Regions from separate parts of the Pseudooceanicola sp. NS-SX9 genome, predicted to be linked through region 2. Evidence: riboswitches for the same ligand, from Rfam matches in the RefSeq annotation. Region 2 holds a riboswitch; each other region holds the start of a gene.

Region 1 (4,700 bases), 270 kb from region 2:
CGCCTTGAGCCAGCTGTAATAGGGCGTGGCATCCGCCACGATCATCTTCAGCGGCTTCAGATCCTCGAAGGTCTTCACCTTGCCCGGATGGGTCAGCAGCACCTGCGGATCCTTCTGGAACAGCGCCGCCACATCCACCAGCGGCAGGTCCTGTTCCACCCCGAAGAAGGCCCCCAGGGTCGAACCCATGTAGAAGTCGATCTTGCCCGCCAGCAGCAGCGCCTGGTTGTTGACCTGCGGCCCGCCCGGCAGGATCGTCACGTCAAGGCCGCAGGCCTTGTAGGTGCCATCGACGACAGCCTGGTAGAAGCCGCCATGTTCGGCCTCGGCCACCCAGTTGGTGCCGAAGGTCACCTTGGTCAGATCCTGCGCCGCCAGCGGAGCCGCCATCGCCAGAAGCGCCGCAGCCGAGGCAAGTTGAGTACGGAACATCTTTTTTCTCCCTGTCCTGTGACGCCAGCCTTGGCGTGCCCTCGCGCCGAGGCGACGGAAATTCACGGCCCGCTGCGGGACTTTTCCCGCATTGGTGCATTTTTTGACTTTTCGGTCAGGCCATTGCCTATCCCTTGGGCATCACATGGACGGTAGCCTTGAAATCCCGGCAACCGGGGTGCCTGTTTTGGTGGCACATCCCCGGGACCGAGTCTGCACCGCCCGGCCTTAAGGGCACCGATGTTCCCCTGAGCGCAACAGGAAAGAATAGGGATAACAACACCCTAGAAAGCCGCGCCCCGAAATTGCTGGGCTGTCCCCGAACTGCTGCGAAACTATGCCGCGGGGCCTGCGGGGCAGCGGGGAACAGACGGGTATGCCGCAGCGCAGCAATTGACACCGGCGGTGGACGGGCGTTGGGTCCGCGCAGTTTCCGCGCCCTCCCCGCGCCCTTTCGTGTATCCGGTCCGATGTCCCATCCCCTGTCCGCCGCGACCCGCCTTCGGCGCCGTGCCATTCCCCTCGTCGCCCTGCTGCTGTGGCTGCAGACCGTGCAGAACATCCTGTGGCCCGATCCCCATGTCCGGCTGGCAGCGATGGGGCTGTTCGCGCTGTATCTGGCGATGACGGCCGGGCAGGCACAGAAGCCGACGCGGGTGATCGTGGTCATCGGCTCGGCGGTGATGGCGCTGGCGCTGGCTACGGGGGCGCCGCTGGCAGCAGTGGCCAGGGGGCTGGACACGGTGCTGCTGTTCATGGGCTTTTTCCCGGCGATCACCCTGATTTCCGTGATGATCGAGCAGGGCGGCGCGTTGAACCGCGTGACCGAGCGCGTCAGCGCCATGCCTGACCACCAGCGCCCCGGCGCCACGCTGATCGCCGCCCATGCCATCGGCGCGGTGATGACGGTGGGCGCCTTCATCGCCCTCGCCCCGCCCTTCCAGACCCTGACCGGAGACGGCGCCCGCCAGCGCGCGGGCCTGGTCGCCATGCGCGGCGTCGGGCTGGCGCTGCTGTGGACGCCGTTCTCGCTGGGGGCGGGCTTTGCCAGCAGCCACCTGCCCAGCGTGCCGCTGTGGCTGGGGCTGGGCTGCGGAGCGCTGCTGGCGATCTGCGGGCTGCTGCTGTCGCTGCGGGAATGGAACCCGCTGCGGCTGGGGCCGTCGCTGTCGCTGGTCAGCCAGATGGCGCTGCCGATCATCGGCACCGCCGTACTGCTGATCGTGCTGAACGCGGTCACGGGGCTGTCGGGCACGGGGCTGGTGATCCTGCTGACCCCGGTGGCCTTCGGCCTGTGGCTGACCCGCCAGGATACGGCCGTGCGGCGGTCCTCGGGCGACAGGATCTGGCGAGAGCTGGGCAAGCTTGGCAACACCGCCTGGCTGTTCGGCGCCTCGATCACCATGGGGGCGGTGCTGTCGCAGACGCCCTGGTTCCTGACCGCGCTGACCCATCTGGGGCTGGCCGACCTGCCGGCGCCGGCGATCTTCGGCGTGCTGATCCTGTGCAGCATCCTGATGGGCATCTGCGGCATGCATTCCACCGTCATCGGCGCCATCCTGGTGGCGCTGCTGGCCGGGGTGGGCGACGCGCTGGAGCCCCTGGCCGCCTTCATCCTGATCCTCTTCGGCTGGCAATGCGGCATGGCGCTGTCGGTCGCCTCGGCCTCGGTCTCGATCGCGACGCGCAGCTTCGATCTGCCGCTGGCGCGCATCGTCTGCGGGCCGAACCTGGGCTTTCTGGCGGGGCTGGGCGTGGTCACCACGGCGCTTTACACGGCATTGCACCTGACCCTGGGCTGACGCCGCCGCGGCCGGGGTTTGACACGCCCCCCGCCCTGTGAAACACCCGATCCTGCGACAGGGGCGCCCGCACGGGCTGAGACGTACCCTTAGAACCTGACCCAGATAATGCTGGCGGAGGGAGGCGCAGGATCGTCGGCCCCTCGCCCCGCTCCAGCTCTTTCTCGCCGGTCCTCATGCGCGAGTGAAAGAGCGAATGACCGACCTTCCCGCAACCCTGGAACGGATGCGTGCGACCGCGCCGCTGGTCCAGAACATCACCAACTATGTCGCGATGAACGTGATGGCCAACGTGATGCTGGCCATCGGCGCCTCGCCCGCGATGGTCCATGCCCGCGAAGAGGCCGCCGAATTCGCGGGCCTGGCGCAGGCGCTCAGCGTCAATATCGGCACGGCGGATCCCGCCTGGGGGATCTCGATGGCGGAAGCCGCCGCCGCGATGACCGCCCGGGCCAGGCCCTGGGTGCTGGATCCGGTGGCGGTGGGCGCCACCGCCTTCCGCCGCGATCTGGGCGCCCGGCTGCTGGCGCTGCGGCCCACGGTGGTGCGGGGCAATGCCTCGGAAATCCTGGCGCTGGCGGGGGGGCTGGCGGCCGGCAAGGGCGCCGATGCCGCCGACAGCGTCGAGACCGCCCGCGCCGCAGCCCTGGCGCTGGCGCGGGCGTCGGGCTGCGTGGTGGCGGTGACAGGCCCGGTGGATTTCATCACCGACGGCCGCCGCACCGCCGAGGTCGCGAACGGCGATCCGATGATGCCCAAGATCACCGCCCTGGGCTGTGCGCTGAGCGGGGTGGTGGCGGCCTTCACCGTGGGCCAGGACCCGTTCGAGGGCACGCTGGGCGCGCTGACCGCCTATGCCGTGGCGGGCGACATCGCGGCCGAGACCGCGCGCGGCCCGGGCAGCTTTCAGGTGGCGTTCCTCGATGCGCTGCACGCGCTGACGCCGGCCGATCTGGCGGCGCGGGCGCGCGTCAGCGAAGGGGTCGCGGCATGATCCCGGCGCTGTGCTTCATCACCGATGCCGGCGCGCCGCGCCCGATGCTGGCCCAGGCCGAAGCGGCCGCGCGCGCCGGGGCCCGCTGGATCCAGCTGCGCGACAAGACCCTGCCCGATGCCGCCTTCGCCCGCCTCGCCCGCGAGATGGCCGAGCGTCTGGCCCCGACCGGCGCGCGGCTGATCCTGAACGACCGCATCGACGTGGCGCTGGCAATCGGCGCCGACGGGCTGCATGTCGGCCAGAGCGACGGCGACCCGGCCCGCATCCGCGATCTGATCGGCCCCGAGATGATCCTGGGCCTGTCGGTGGAAACCGAACCCCAGCTGGCGGCCATCCCCGTCGACTGCGTCGATTACCTGGGCGTGGGCCCGGTCTACGCGACCGCCAGCAAGCCCGACCATGCCCAGCCCCTGGGCCATGCGGGTCTGGCACGCATCGTTGCGGCCGCGCCGTTGCCCTGCCTGGCCATCGGCGGCATCACCGCCGCCGATGCCGGGCCGCTGAAGGCGATGGGCTGCGCGGGCATGGCCGTCGTCTCGGCCATCGCGCGGGCGCCCGACATGGGGGCCGCCACCGAAACCCTTCTGCACGCATGGAGCGCCGCATGATCCCCAACATCCTGACCATCGCGGGCTCGGACCCTTCGGGGGGCGCGGGCATCCAGGCCGACATCAAGGCGATCAGCGCCAATGGCGGCTATGCCATGAGCGTGATCACCGCGCTGACCGCGCAGAACACCCGGAGCGTCACCGGCGTGGCACTGACCGATCCGGCGATGATCCGCGCCCAGATGCAGGCGATCCGCGACGACATCCGCATCGATGCGGTCAAGATCGGGATGCTGGGCACCCCCGAAATCGTGCAGCTGGTGGCGGACCTGCTGGATGGCCTCGACTGTCCGGTGGTGCTGGATCCGGTGATGGTCGCCAAGGGCGGCGACCGCCTTCTGGCCGCCGAAGCGGTGGCGGCGCTGCGCGACCATCTGCTGCCCAAGGCCACCGTCATCACCCCCAACCTGCCCGAGGCCGCCGACCTGCTGGGCCAGCCCGAGGCCACCGAAAGCGCCCAGATGGAGGCTCAAGCCCGCGCCCTGCTGGCCCTTGGTCCGCGCGCGGTGCTGCTGAAGGGCGGGCATCTGCCCGGCGCGCTCAGCCCCGATCTGCTGGTCACCGAGCAGGCGCAGCTGACCCTGCCCGGGACGCGCATCGCCACCAGGAACACCCATGGCACCGGCTGCACGCTGTCGTCGGCGCTGGCCACGCAGCTGGGCATGGGCCTGCCGCTGGAGACCGCGGTGCGCGCCGCCAAGGCCTATATCACCGCCGCCATCGCCGGGGCGGATCGCCTGCAGGTGGGCCATGGCCACGGCCCCGTCCACCATTTCCACGCCTTCGCCCATCCCCAAACCTTCGCAAGGACCTGATCATGAGCTTTACCAAGGATCTCTGGGCCGCCACCGCCGATCTGCA
Region 2 (4,700 bases):
GGTGCGGGCCGCCAGCTGCATCCCCGGCACCGAGGCCCCCGCCTGAACCAGCACCGGCCGCCCCTGAGGCGAGCGCGGCACGTTGAGCGGCCCGCGCACCCGGAAATGCGCGCCCTTGTGGTCCAGCAGATGCACCTTGCCGGGATCGAGGTAACGCCCGCCCGCGCGGTCATCCAGAAAGGCGTCGTCCTCCAGCGTGTCCCAAAGGCCGGTCACCACATCGACGAATTCCTCGGCCCTGGCATAGCGGTCGGCATGCAGCGCCTGTGCATCGAGGCCATAGTTCATCCCCGCGAAGGGATCCGAGGATGTCACCATGTTCCACCCCGCCCGCCCCTGCGACAGCCGGTCAAGCGAGGCATAGAGGCGGGCGACGTTGTAGGGCTCGTTGAAGCTGGTCGAGGCGGTGGCGATCAGCCCGATGTTGCGGGTCACCATCGACAGCGCCGACAGCAGGGTGATCGGCTCGAACGGGCGGATGCCGTTATGGGCGGCGATGGCCGACAGATGCGGCTTGTTGAAGGGCATGGCGGGCACATCCGCCAGGAAAACCGCATCCATCTTGGCGGCCTCGGCCAGCTGCACCAGTTCCAGATAGTGCGCGACCTCGAACCCGGATGAGGCCTGCGGATCCCGCCAGGCGGCGGGATGCATCCCGGTGAAGGTCAGGAAGGCGTTCAGCTTGATCTGGTCGGGGCGGCGCATCGGAGGGCTCGGGCATTGAGGAGGTTACCCGCACCCTAGGAGCGTGACGCCCCCCGGACAAGGACCAGGGGACTGCAGGCCGCCCCTTCCCGCGGGACAGCCTGCCGCGACTGCCCGGCGCGGTGGCAGGGGCCGTCACGGCCCGGGGGAAGGCCCCATTGGTCCCGGGACCTCAGTGCGGGCGGGCGGCCTGGGCCAGATGGGCCTCGGCCTCGGGGTCGATCCCCAGACTGTCGGCGTCAAGCCCCGCCATCGGATCGGCATAGACCGCCATGTCCAGCTGCCCCTCGCTTTTCGCCACGATGGTCGAGACCACCGCATCCCCCGAGATGTTCACCGCCGTGCGGATCATGTCCATCAGCCGGTCGACCCCCAGGATCAGCGCGATCCCCTCGATCGGCAGGCCGACCTGGTTCAGCACCATGGTCAGCATGACCAGCCCCACCCCCGGCACGCCCGCCGTCCCGATCGAGGCCAGCACCGCCATGACGATCACCGTCAGATAGCCGCTGACGCCCAGATCGATGCCATAGACATTGGCCAGAAAGACCGTGGCGACGCCCTGCATGATCGCGGTGCCGTCCATGTTGATCGTCGCACCGAAGGGCACGGTGAACGAGGCCACGCCATTGCTGACCCCGATCCGTTCGGTGACGCAGCGCAGGGTGACGGGGATCGTGGCGTTCGACGAGGCGGTCGAGAAGGCAAAGACCTGCGCCGGGCGCATCTTGCGCAGGAACACCGCCGGGCTGAGGCCCGACAGCCCCTTCAGGAACAGCATCAGCGTCCCGAAGAGATGCAGCAGCAGCGCCCCCACCAGCACCAGCACATAGGTCAGCACCGGCAGGAACAGCCCGATGCCCTGTTCGGTGAAAGTCTTGGTGATCAGGCAGAAGACGCCGATGGGCGCAAAGGCCATGACGATCTGCACCACCTTCATCATCAGCTCGTTCAGGTATTCGCAGGCCTCGACGAAGGGTTTCGAACGGTCCCCCAGCATCAGTGCCGCCACCCCCAGGATGATGGTGTAGAAGATGATCTGCAGCATCTCGCCATTGGCGAAGGCCGCCACCGGGTTCCTCGGCACGATGGCCGCGAACGTGTCCCAGACCGAGGGCGCGGCCTTGCCCGCGACCCCCGCCGTCTCGACGCCCGACATCTCGAAGCCGCGGCCCGGCCCGACGATCAGCGCGATGACGATGGCAACCGCGATCGCCGTGGCGGTGGTCAGCAGGTACAGCACAAAGGACTTGCCCCCCACGCGCCCCAGCACCCGCACATCGCCGATCCCCGCCACCCCGCAGATCAGCGAGAAGAACACCAGCGGCACCACCAGCATCGACAGCGCATTGACGAACATCTTGCCCACCATGGCGAACAGCCCGCCGATGATGGTCTGGTTGACAAAGCCGATCTGCAGCTGGTTCAGGATCACCCCCAGCACCAGCCCCGCCCCCATGCCGATCATCACCTGTGTCGTCAGCGACATGCGGTCCGCTTTTCCGGAAAGTTCTGCCATGCTCATCCTCCTGATCCGGGCTGTGCGACGGGTGGCGCCCCGGCCGCCCCAAAAGTGACTTAGCGTCAATCCTGCGCAGGTCACGGGCCCGTGTCTTCCGGTTTCGCCCGAAATGCCTGCCCCCTGCCGCGATTCCGGGCCGGGGTGCCGCCGGTTTCGGCACCCCGGCCCGCTTGACAGCCGCCCTGCCCCCGCCGATAACACCCCCACGTCAGGGGAGTCCCGCCTAGGGGACTGAGAGGCTGACAGGGGGAAACCCCGGTGACGCGACCCTTTGAACCTGACCCAGTTGATGCTGGCGTAGGAAGACCGAAGGGCATTTCCGCATTCTCTGTGAACCAGGGGCGGTCCTTTCGGGCCGCAAGGGCCCAGTCGCGCAGGCACCGGGTCCCCATGGCCCCTTTCTGCCAATAGTCTCAATCGGGTCTCTGAAAAGGAGACCGATATGAAAGACACCGTTCCCGCCATCACCACCGGCGGCCTGCCCGCCTCGCGCAAGGTCTATGTCGAAGGCGGCAGCCACCAGATCCGCGTGCCCATGCGCGAGATCGCCGTGACCGGCGAGGCGCCACTGACCGTCTACGACGCCTCGGGGCCCTATACCGATCCCGCCGCCGCCATCGACATCGCCCGGGGCCTGCCGCAGGTCCGCGGCGGCTGGCTGCAGGCGCAGGGCCATGTCGAGGCCTACACGGGCCGCACCGTCACCGAGGCCGACAACGGCTTTGCCACCGGCGCCCGGCTGACCCCCGCCTTCCCCGAGGCCCGCACCGTGCTGCGCGCAACCGAGGGCCGCGCCGTCACCCAGCTGGCCTATGCCCGCGCCGGCATCATCACCCCCGAGATGGAATTCGTCGCCATCCGCGAGAACGAGGGCCGCGCCGCCTCGGCCGGCCCCCGCGACGGCGAGGCCTTCGGCGCCGACCTGCCCGATCTGGTCACCCCCGAATTCGTCCGCCGCGAGATCGCCGAAGGCCGCGCCATCATCCCCGCCAACATCAACCACCGGGAGCTTGAGCCGATGATCATCGGCCGCAACTTCAAGGTGAAGATCAACGCCAATATCGGCAATTCGGCCGTGACCTCCAGCATGGAGGAAGAGGTCGAAAAGATGGTCTGGGCGATCCGCTGGGGCGCCGACACGGTGATGGACCTCTCGACGGGTCGCAACATCCACAACATCCGCGACTGGATCATCCGCAACGCCCCCGTGCCGATCGGCACGGTGCCGCTTTACCAGGCGCTGGAAAAGGTCGGCGGCGTGGCCGAGGACCTGACCTGGGAGGTCTTCCGCGACACGCTGATCGAACAGGCCGAACAGGGGGTGGACTATTTCACCATCCACGCCGGGCTGCGCCTGCACATGATCCCGATGACCGCCCGGCGCGTCACCGGCATCGTCTCGCGCGGGGGGTCGATCATGGCGAAATGGTGCCTGCACCACCACCGCGAAAGCTTCCTCTACGAGCATTTCGAGGAGATCTGCGAGATCTGCCGCCGCTACGACGTCAGCTTCTCGCTGGGGGACGGGCTGCGCCCCGGCTCCATCGCCGATGCCAATGACGAGGCCCAGTTCGCCGAGCTGCGCACCCTGGGCGAACTGACGCAGATCGCCTGGGCAAGGGACTGCCAGGTGATGATCGAGGGCCCCGGCCATGTGCCGATGCACAAGATCAAGGCCAACATGGACGAGCAGTTGAAACACTGCCACGAGGCGCCCTTCTATACGCTCGGCCCGCTCACCACCGACATCGCGCCGGGCTATGACCACATCACCAGCGCCATCGGCGCGGCGATGATCGGCTGGTTCGGCACCGCGATGCTGTGCTACGTGACGCCCAAGGAACACCTTGGCCTGCCAGACCGCGACGACGTTAAAACGGGCGTTATAACGTACAAGCTGGCCGCCCATGCCGCCGATCTGGCCAAGGGGCATCCGGGCGCGCAGCGCCGCGACGACGCCCTGTCGCGCGCGCGGTTCGAATTCCGCTGGGAAGACCAGTTCAACCTTGGCCTCGACCCCGACACCGCCCGCGAAATGCATGACGAGACCATGCCCGCCGAGGCCCACAAGGTCGCGCATTTCTGCTCCATGTGCGGGCCCAAGTTCTGCTCGATGCGGATCAGCCACGACATCCGCGCCGAGGCCGCCAAGCAGCAGGGCCTGCAGGAGATGGCCGGCAAGTTCCGCGAGGCAGGGGAACTCTATATCCCGGCCGGGGCGGAATGATGCATTCGGTGCTGGGATCGGGGGTGGCTGCGCTCTGCGCGGCCACGGCCCTGACCGATGCGGGGCTGGCGGTCGAACTGATCGCCCCCGAAGACGCGCCGCCCCCCGCCTCGCGGCTGGCGGGGGGGATGCTGGCGCCCTATTGCGAGGGCGAGGCCGCCCCCGAGGTCATCGTCACCCGCGGCCAGGCCGCGATCGACTGGTGGGAGGCCCATGTGCCGGGCGTCATCCGGCGCGGCACGCTGG
Region 3 (4,700 bases), 1.5 Mb from region 2:
GCCGCCACCAGCGCCAGCATCGGCCCCAGCAGGAAGGCCCCCGACAGGATCAGCACCAGCGCATCCGCGCCGCGCCGCCAGCCTATGGGAGCATCCAGGCGCGGCAGGCTGCGGCCCAGACCCGCGCCGCTGCCGTCCGTGCGCGTCACCAGCAGCGCCAGCACCGCGGCAGCCGCCACCAGCGCCGTCTGCAACAGGGCCAGCACCGCCGCCCGGCCCAGGTCGAAATCGAAGGTGAAGGCCTGGAAGATCGCCAGTTCCACCGTGGTGGCGCGGGGGCCTCCGCCGAGGATCAGCGCCACGGCAAAGCTGGCAAGGCAGATGGCAAAGATCGCCGCCAGCGCCCCCGGCACCACCTGGCGCAGCATCGGCACCTCAAGCAGGCGGAAGGTGGCGGCGGGCGGCAGGTTCAGCTGGGCGGCCAGGCGAAAGCGTTCCGCCGGGATCGCTTGCCAGCCCTGCAAGAGCATCCGCGTCGCCAGCGGCATGTTGAAGAAGACATGCGCCAGCACCACCCCATGCAGCCCGTAGATCCGCCAGGGGCCCAGCCCCAGATGCGCCAGCGCCGTGTTCAGCAGGCCACGTGCCCCGAAGACCGCCAGCAACCCCATGACCGCGACGATCACCGGCAGGATGAAGGGCGCGCCCGTCAGCGCGATGAACAGGCGCCGCCCGGCAAAGCGCCGACGCGCCAGGGCCCGCGCCACCGGCAGGGCAAGCGCCACGGAACAAACCGAGGACAACGCCGCCTGCACCAGGGTGAAGCGCAGCGCCGCCCAGTCGGCGGGCCCCGGCAGGCTGCCACCGCCCGCCCGGATCAGGATCGCGGCCAGGGGCGCGAACAGCACCAGCAGGACCAGACCTGCGGCACTGCCCGCGAGGCCCTGCCTCAGCGCGACAGGGCGGTGCGCCATTCTTCAAGGGCGGGGGCGCGGGCGGCCTCGGCCTCGGGCGGGGTCATCAGCAGGGCCTTGTCGGCGGGCACGATCTGGTCGAAAGCCGCAGGCAGGGGCTGGGCGGGCTTGATCACCGGGTACATCCAGTTGGTTTCCGGCAGCAGCGCCTGCACCTTGTCGGACACCAGGAACTGAAGGAACTCTTGCGCCAGCTTCGGCTGGGCGGCGGTCCTGGTCATCGCGGCGACCTCGACCTGCATGTAGTTGCCTTCCTCGAAGGGCAGAGCGACCTTGCTGTCGTCCTTTTCCGCGATCACGTGATAGGCGGGCGAGGTGGTGTAGGAGAGCACCAGATCGGCCTCGCCCTTGAGGAACATGCCATAGGCCTCGGACCAGCCAGGGGTGACGGTGACGATGTTGTGGGCAAGCGCCTTCCAGATCTCGGGGGCCTGGTCGCCATAGGCCTTCTTGATCCACAGCAGAAGGCCCAGCCCGGGGGTCGAGCTGCGGGGATCCTCGATCACGATCTTGGCGTTGCTGGCGGCGAGGTCCTTGAAGGATTTCGGTTTCGGACCGTCGGCATTGCCCACGAAGGCGAAATAGCCCCAGTCGAAGGGCACGAAGGTGTCGTCGTCCCATGTGACGGGCAGGTCGTAGGTGGCCGTCACGCCCGAGGGGGCGAAGAGGCCGGTGCCCCTGGCCTGCGCGGTCAGCGACGTATCAAGGCCCACCACCACGTCGGCCTTGCTGCGCGCGCCTTCCAGCCGCAGCCGGGACAAGAGCGCCGCGCCGTCGCCCGCGGTGGTGAAGACCACGTCGCAGCCGCACTGGGCCTCGAAGGCCTTTTCGATCGCCGGGCCCGGACCCCAGTCCGAGCTGAAGCTGTCGTAGGTATAGACGTTGAGCACGGGCGTCTGGGCCGCGGCTTGGCTCGCCAGCAGGCAACCCGTGGCAAGTACGAGATGCTTCCACATGGCATCACTTCCTTTTGCGACGGGCGGAGACAGAATGGCGGCATGGTGCCGGACCTTCCCTCCGCCGGTTCTAACCGGATCAGGTTCAACGGGTTCGCGGTATGCATCTCAGCCCGAAGGCTCCCCGAGGTGGGGCGGACAGTAGGGGGCGGGCGGGGGCTGCGCAAGGTGGAGGGCGCCTCCGGCGGGCATATTTGGAGAAAGATGAAAGGCTGGGCAGAGGGGCGCGCGGGGCGTGGTGTCGAGGTCGGCTGTGCAATTGCGCAAGGGGCGGGGATCGGGTAACCGGGACGTGAATGTTGCCCCCGGGGAGGTCCGCCCATGTCCATGAATACCTTCGGTCATCTCTTCCGTATCACCACCTGGGGCGAAAGCCACGGGCCGGCGCTTGGCGCGACGGTGGATGGCGTGCCGCCGGGCGTGGACCTGGACCCCGAGCTGCTGCAGTACTGGCTGGACCGCCGCAAGCCCGGCCAGTCGAAATACACCACCCAGCGGCGCGAGCCCGACGAGGTGGAGATCCTGTCGGGCACCTTCGAGGGCAAGACCACCGGCACCCCGGTGCAGCTGATGATCCGCAACACCGACCAGCGGTCGAAGGATTACGGCGACATTGCCGAAAAGTTCCGCCCCGGCCATGCCGACATCACCTACTGGCTGAAATACGGCATCCGGGATTATCGCGGTGGCGGGCGGTCCTCGGCACGTGAAACCGCGGCGCGGGTCGCGGCGGGCGGGCTGGCGCGGGCGGTGCTGGGGGTGCTGGCGCCCTCGGTCGAGATCCGGGGCTACATGACGCAGATCGGGCCGCATGGCATCGACCGCAGCGCCTTTGATGCGGCCGAGATCGAAAAGAACCCCTTCTGGTGCCCCGATGCGGGTGCAGCCGAGAGCTGGGCCGGTTACCTGGACGATCTACGCAAGTCCGGCAATTCCGTCGGCGCCGTGGTCGAGGTGGTCGCCAAGGGCGTGCCTGCCGGTCTGGGCGCGCCGATCTATGGCAAGCTGGACACCGATCTGGCCGCCGCGATGATGTCGATCAACGCCGTCAAGGGCGTCGAGATCGGCGAGGGCATGAATGCCGCCTGCCTGACCGGCGAGGAAAACGCCGACGAGATCTTCCCCGGCAATGACGGCCAGCCGGTCTATTCCTCGAACCATGCGGGGGGGATCCTGGGCGGGATTTCCACCGGTCAGGAGATCGTCGTGCGCTTCGCGGTCAAGCCGACGTCCTCGATCCTGAAGACCCGCCAGACCATCACCAAGGACGGCCAGGCGACCGAGATCATCACCAAGGGTCGCCACGACCCCTGCGTCGGCATCCGCGCGGTGCCGGTCGCCGAGGCGATGATGGCCTGCGTGATCCTGGACCACCTGCTGCTGCACCGGGGCCAGATCGGGGATGCGGGCGGAAAGATCGGCTGAGATGCTCTCGATCCTGTCGATCACCTTCCCGATCTTCGCCATCGTCGGCCTGGGCTATGTGCTGACGTATCTGAAGGTCTTCGACAGGATCCAGCTTTCGGCGCTTGGCAATTTCGTCATGCTGCTGGCGCTGCCGCTGTTGCTGTTCCATGCCACCGCCACCCAGTCCTTCGGGCAGCTGGTCGATCCGGGTTTCCTGCTGACGCTGGTCTGCGCGGGCCTATGCACCCAGGCACTGATCTGGATCCTGCTGCGGCTGCGGGGACTGGGGCCGGGGCGGCGCGCGGTGGGGGTGCTGGGGTCGGCGACGCCGAATTCGGCCTTCCTGGCCTTCCCGATGATGTCGATGATCTTTCCCGATCAGGCCCCGTCGGTGCTGGCGATGTGCCTGCTGAACGAGAATTTCGTGCTGAACCCCATCGGGCTGATGTTGGTCGAGGCGGCGCGGCCGCGCGACAGCGCGCCGGTGTGGAAACGCGCCCTGCAGCTGGTCCTGTCGGTGCTGAGGCGACCGATGATCCTTGGGCTGATCCTGGGCGCGCTGTGGTCGGTGCTGGGGCTGCCGCTGCCGCCGGTGATCGAGCATCCGATCGACCTGATTTCCCGCACGGCCTCGCCGCTGGCGCTGTTCTTCATGGGCGGCACGCTGGTCGGCCTGCCGATCCGCGGCAACATCCGGCTGGCTTCGGTGATCACGGCGTTCAAGCTGGTGGTGCATCCGGCCATTGCCTTCGGATTGATCAGCCTGTTCGCACTGCTGGGCTGGCCCGGCCCCGCCAGCCCACAGATGGCCACCGCGCTGATCCTGTCGACCGCGATGCCGGTCTTCGGGGTCTTCCCCCTGCTGTCGCAGGGATCCGGCCATGAAGGCGCCGCCGCCCTGACCGTGATGATCTGCACCCTGAGCGCCTTCTTCACCCTGACCGCGCTGATGACGCTGCTTTTGTAACCAAAGCCGCCGCCCGGCATTTGCAATTTGTTAACGATTTCCCCGCAGCCTGTTTCGTGGATTGACGAGACAGCGGCCGAAGGTGCCCGAGTCCCGGGTAACCTCCTGTCGCGGAGGAGATTTTTGATGATGCACAGACCCGTTTCGGCGATTGCCGCCATGCCTGTCACCGCCCTGCCCCAGGCCAATATCCCTCGCATTCGACCTGTTAGCGCCGGACATGCCACGCGGCCGGACATGGACAGGCTGCTTATTTCCACACTTTGTGTCGTTGCCCTGGCGGCGGGCAGCTTTGCCCTGGCCTCGGGGTGGTTCGGGGCCCTGCCGCCGGATGGCACGGGGCCGGTCGAAGCCGCCGCCGTGCATATCCCGGTGCAGATGCGCCTGAACTGAGTCGCGGCACCAGTACCGTCAGCCAGCCGATGCGGCGGTCACCGCCGTATCGAGCAGCGCCTT

What was found. Region 2 has a riboswitch for thiamine pyrophosphate ahead of thiC (phosphomethylpyrimidine synthase ThiC). Riboswitches for the same ligand answer to the same signal wherever they lie in the genome.
Region 1: linked by a shared signal. The riboswitch ahead of thiM (hydroxyethylthiazole kinase) and the one ahead of thiC (phosphomethylpyrimidine synthase ThiC) in region 2 are both predicted to bind thiamine pyrophosphate.
Region 3: linked by a shared signal. The riboswitch ahead of thiB (thiamine ABC transporter substrate binding subunit) and the one ahead of thiC (phosphomethylpyrimidine synthase ThiC) in region 2 are both predicted to bind thiamine pyrophosphate.

The regions. Positions count from the first base shown of each region.
Region 1 covers NZ_CM170818.1:2,615,959-2,620,658, forward strand. The annotation lists gene AC2ITM_RS12365 (ABC transporter substrate-binding protein) at 1-432, opposite strand, end outside; gene AC2ITM_RS12370 (hypothetical protein) at 903-2,234, shown strand; TPP riboswitch at 2,284-2,374, shown strand; gene thiM (hydroxyethylthiazole kinase) at 2,431-3,228, shown strand; gene thiE (thiamine phosphate synthase) at 3,225-3,839, shown strand; gene thiD (bifunctional hydroxymethylpyrimidine kinase/phosphomethylpyrimidine kinase) at 3,836-4,654, shown strand; gene tenA (thiaminase II) at 4,657-4,700, shown strand, end outside.
Region 2 covers NZ_CM170818.1:2,345,065-2,349,764, forward strand. The annotation lists gene AC2ITM_RS11175 (LLM class flavin-dependent oxidoreductase) at 1-705, opposite strand, end outside; gene AC2ITM_RS11180 (dicarboxylate/amino acid:cation symporter) at 878-2,224, opposite strand; TPP riboswitch at 2,428-2,548, shown strand; gene thiC (phosphomethylpyrimidine synthase ThiC) at 2,670-4,454, shown strand; gene AC2ITM_RS11190 (FAD-dependent oxidoreductase) at 4,454-4,700, shown strand, end outside.
Region 3 covers NZ_CM170818.1:254,557-259,256, reverse strand. The annotation lists gene AC2ITM_RS01230 (thiamine/thiamine pyrophosphate ABC transporter permease ThiP) at 1-914, opposite strand, end outside; gene thiB (thiamine ABC transporter substrate binding subunit) at 890-1,870, opposite strand; TPP riboswitch at 1,910-2,007, opposite strand; gene aroC (chorismate synthase) at 2,192-3,295, shown strand; gene AC2ITM_RS01215 (AEC family transporter) at 3,297-4,244, shown strand; gene AC2ITM_RS01210 (hypothetical protein) at 4,371-4,637, shown strand; gene AC2ITM_RS01205 (thioredoxin family protein) at 4,656-4,700, opposite strand, start outside.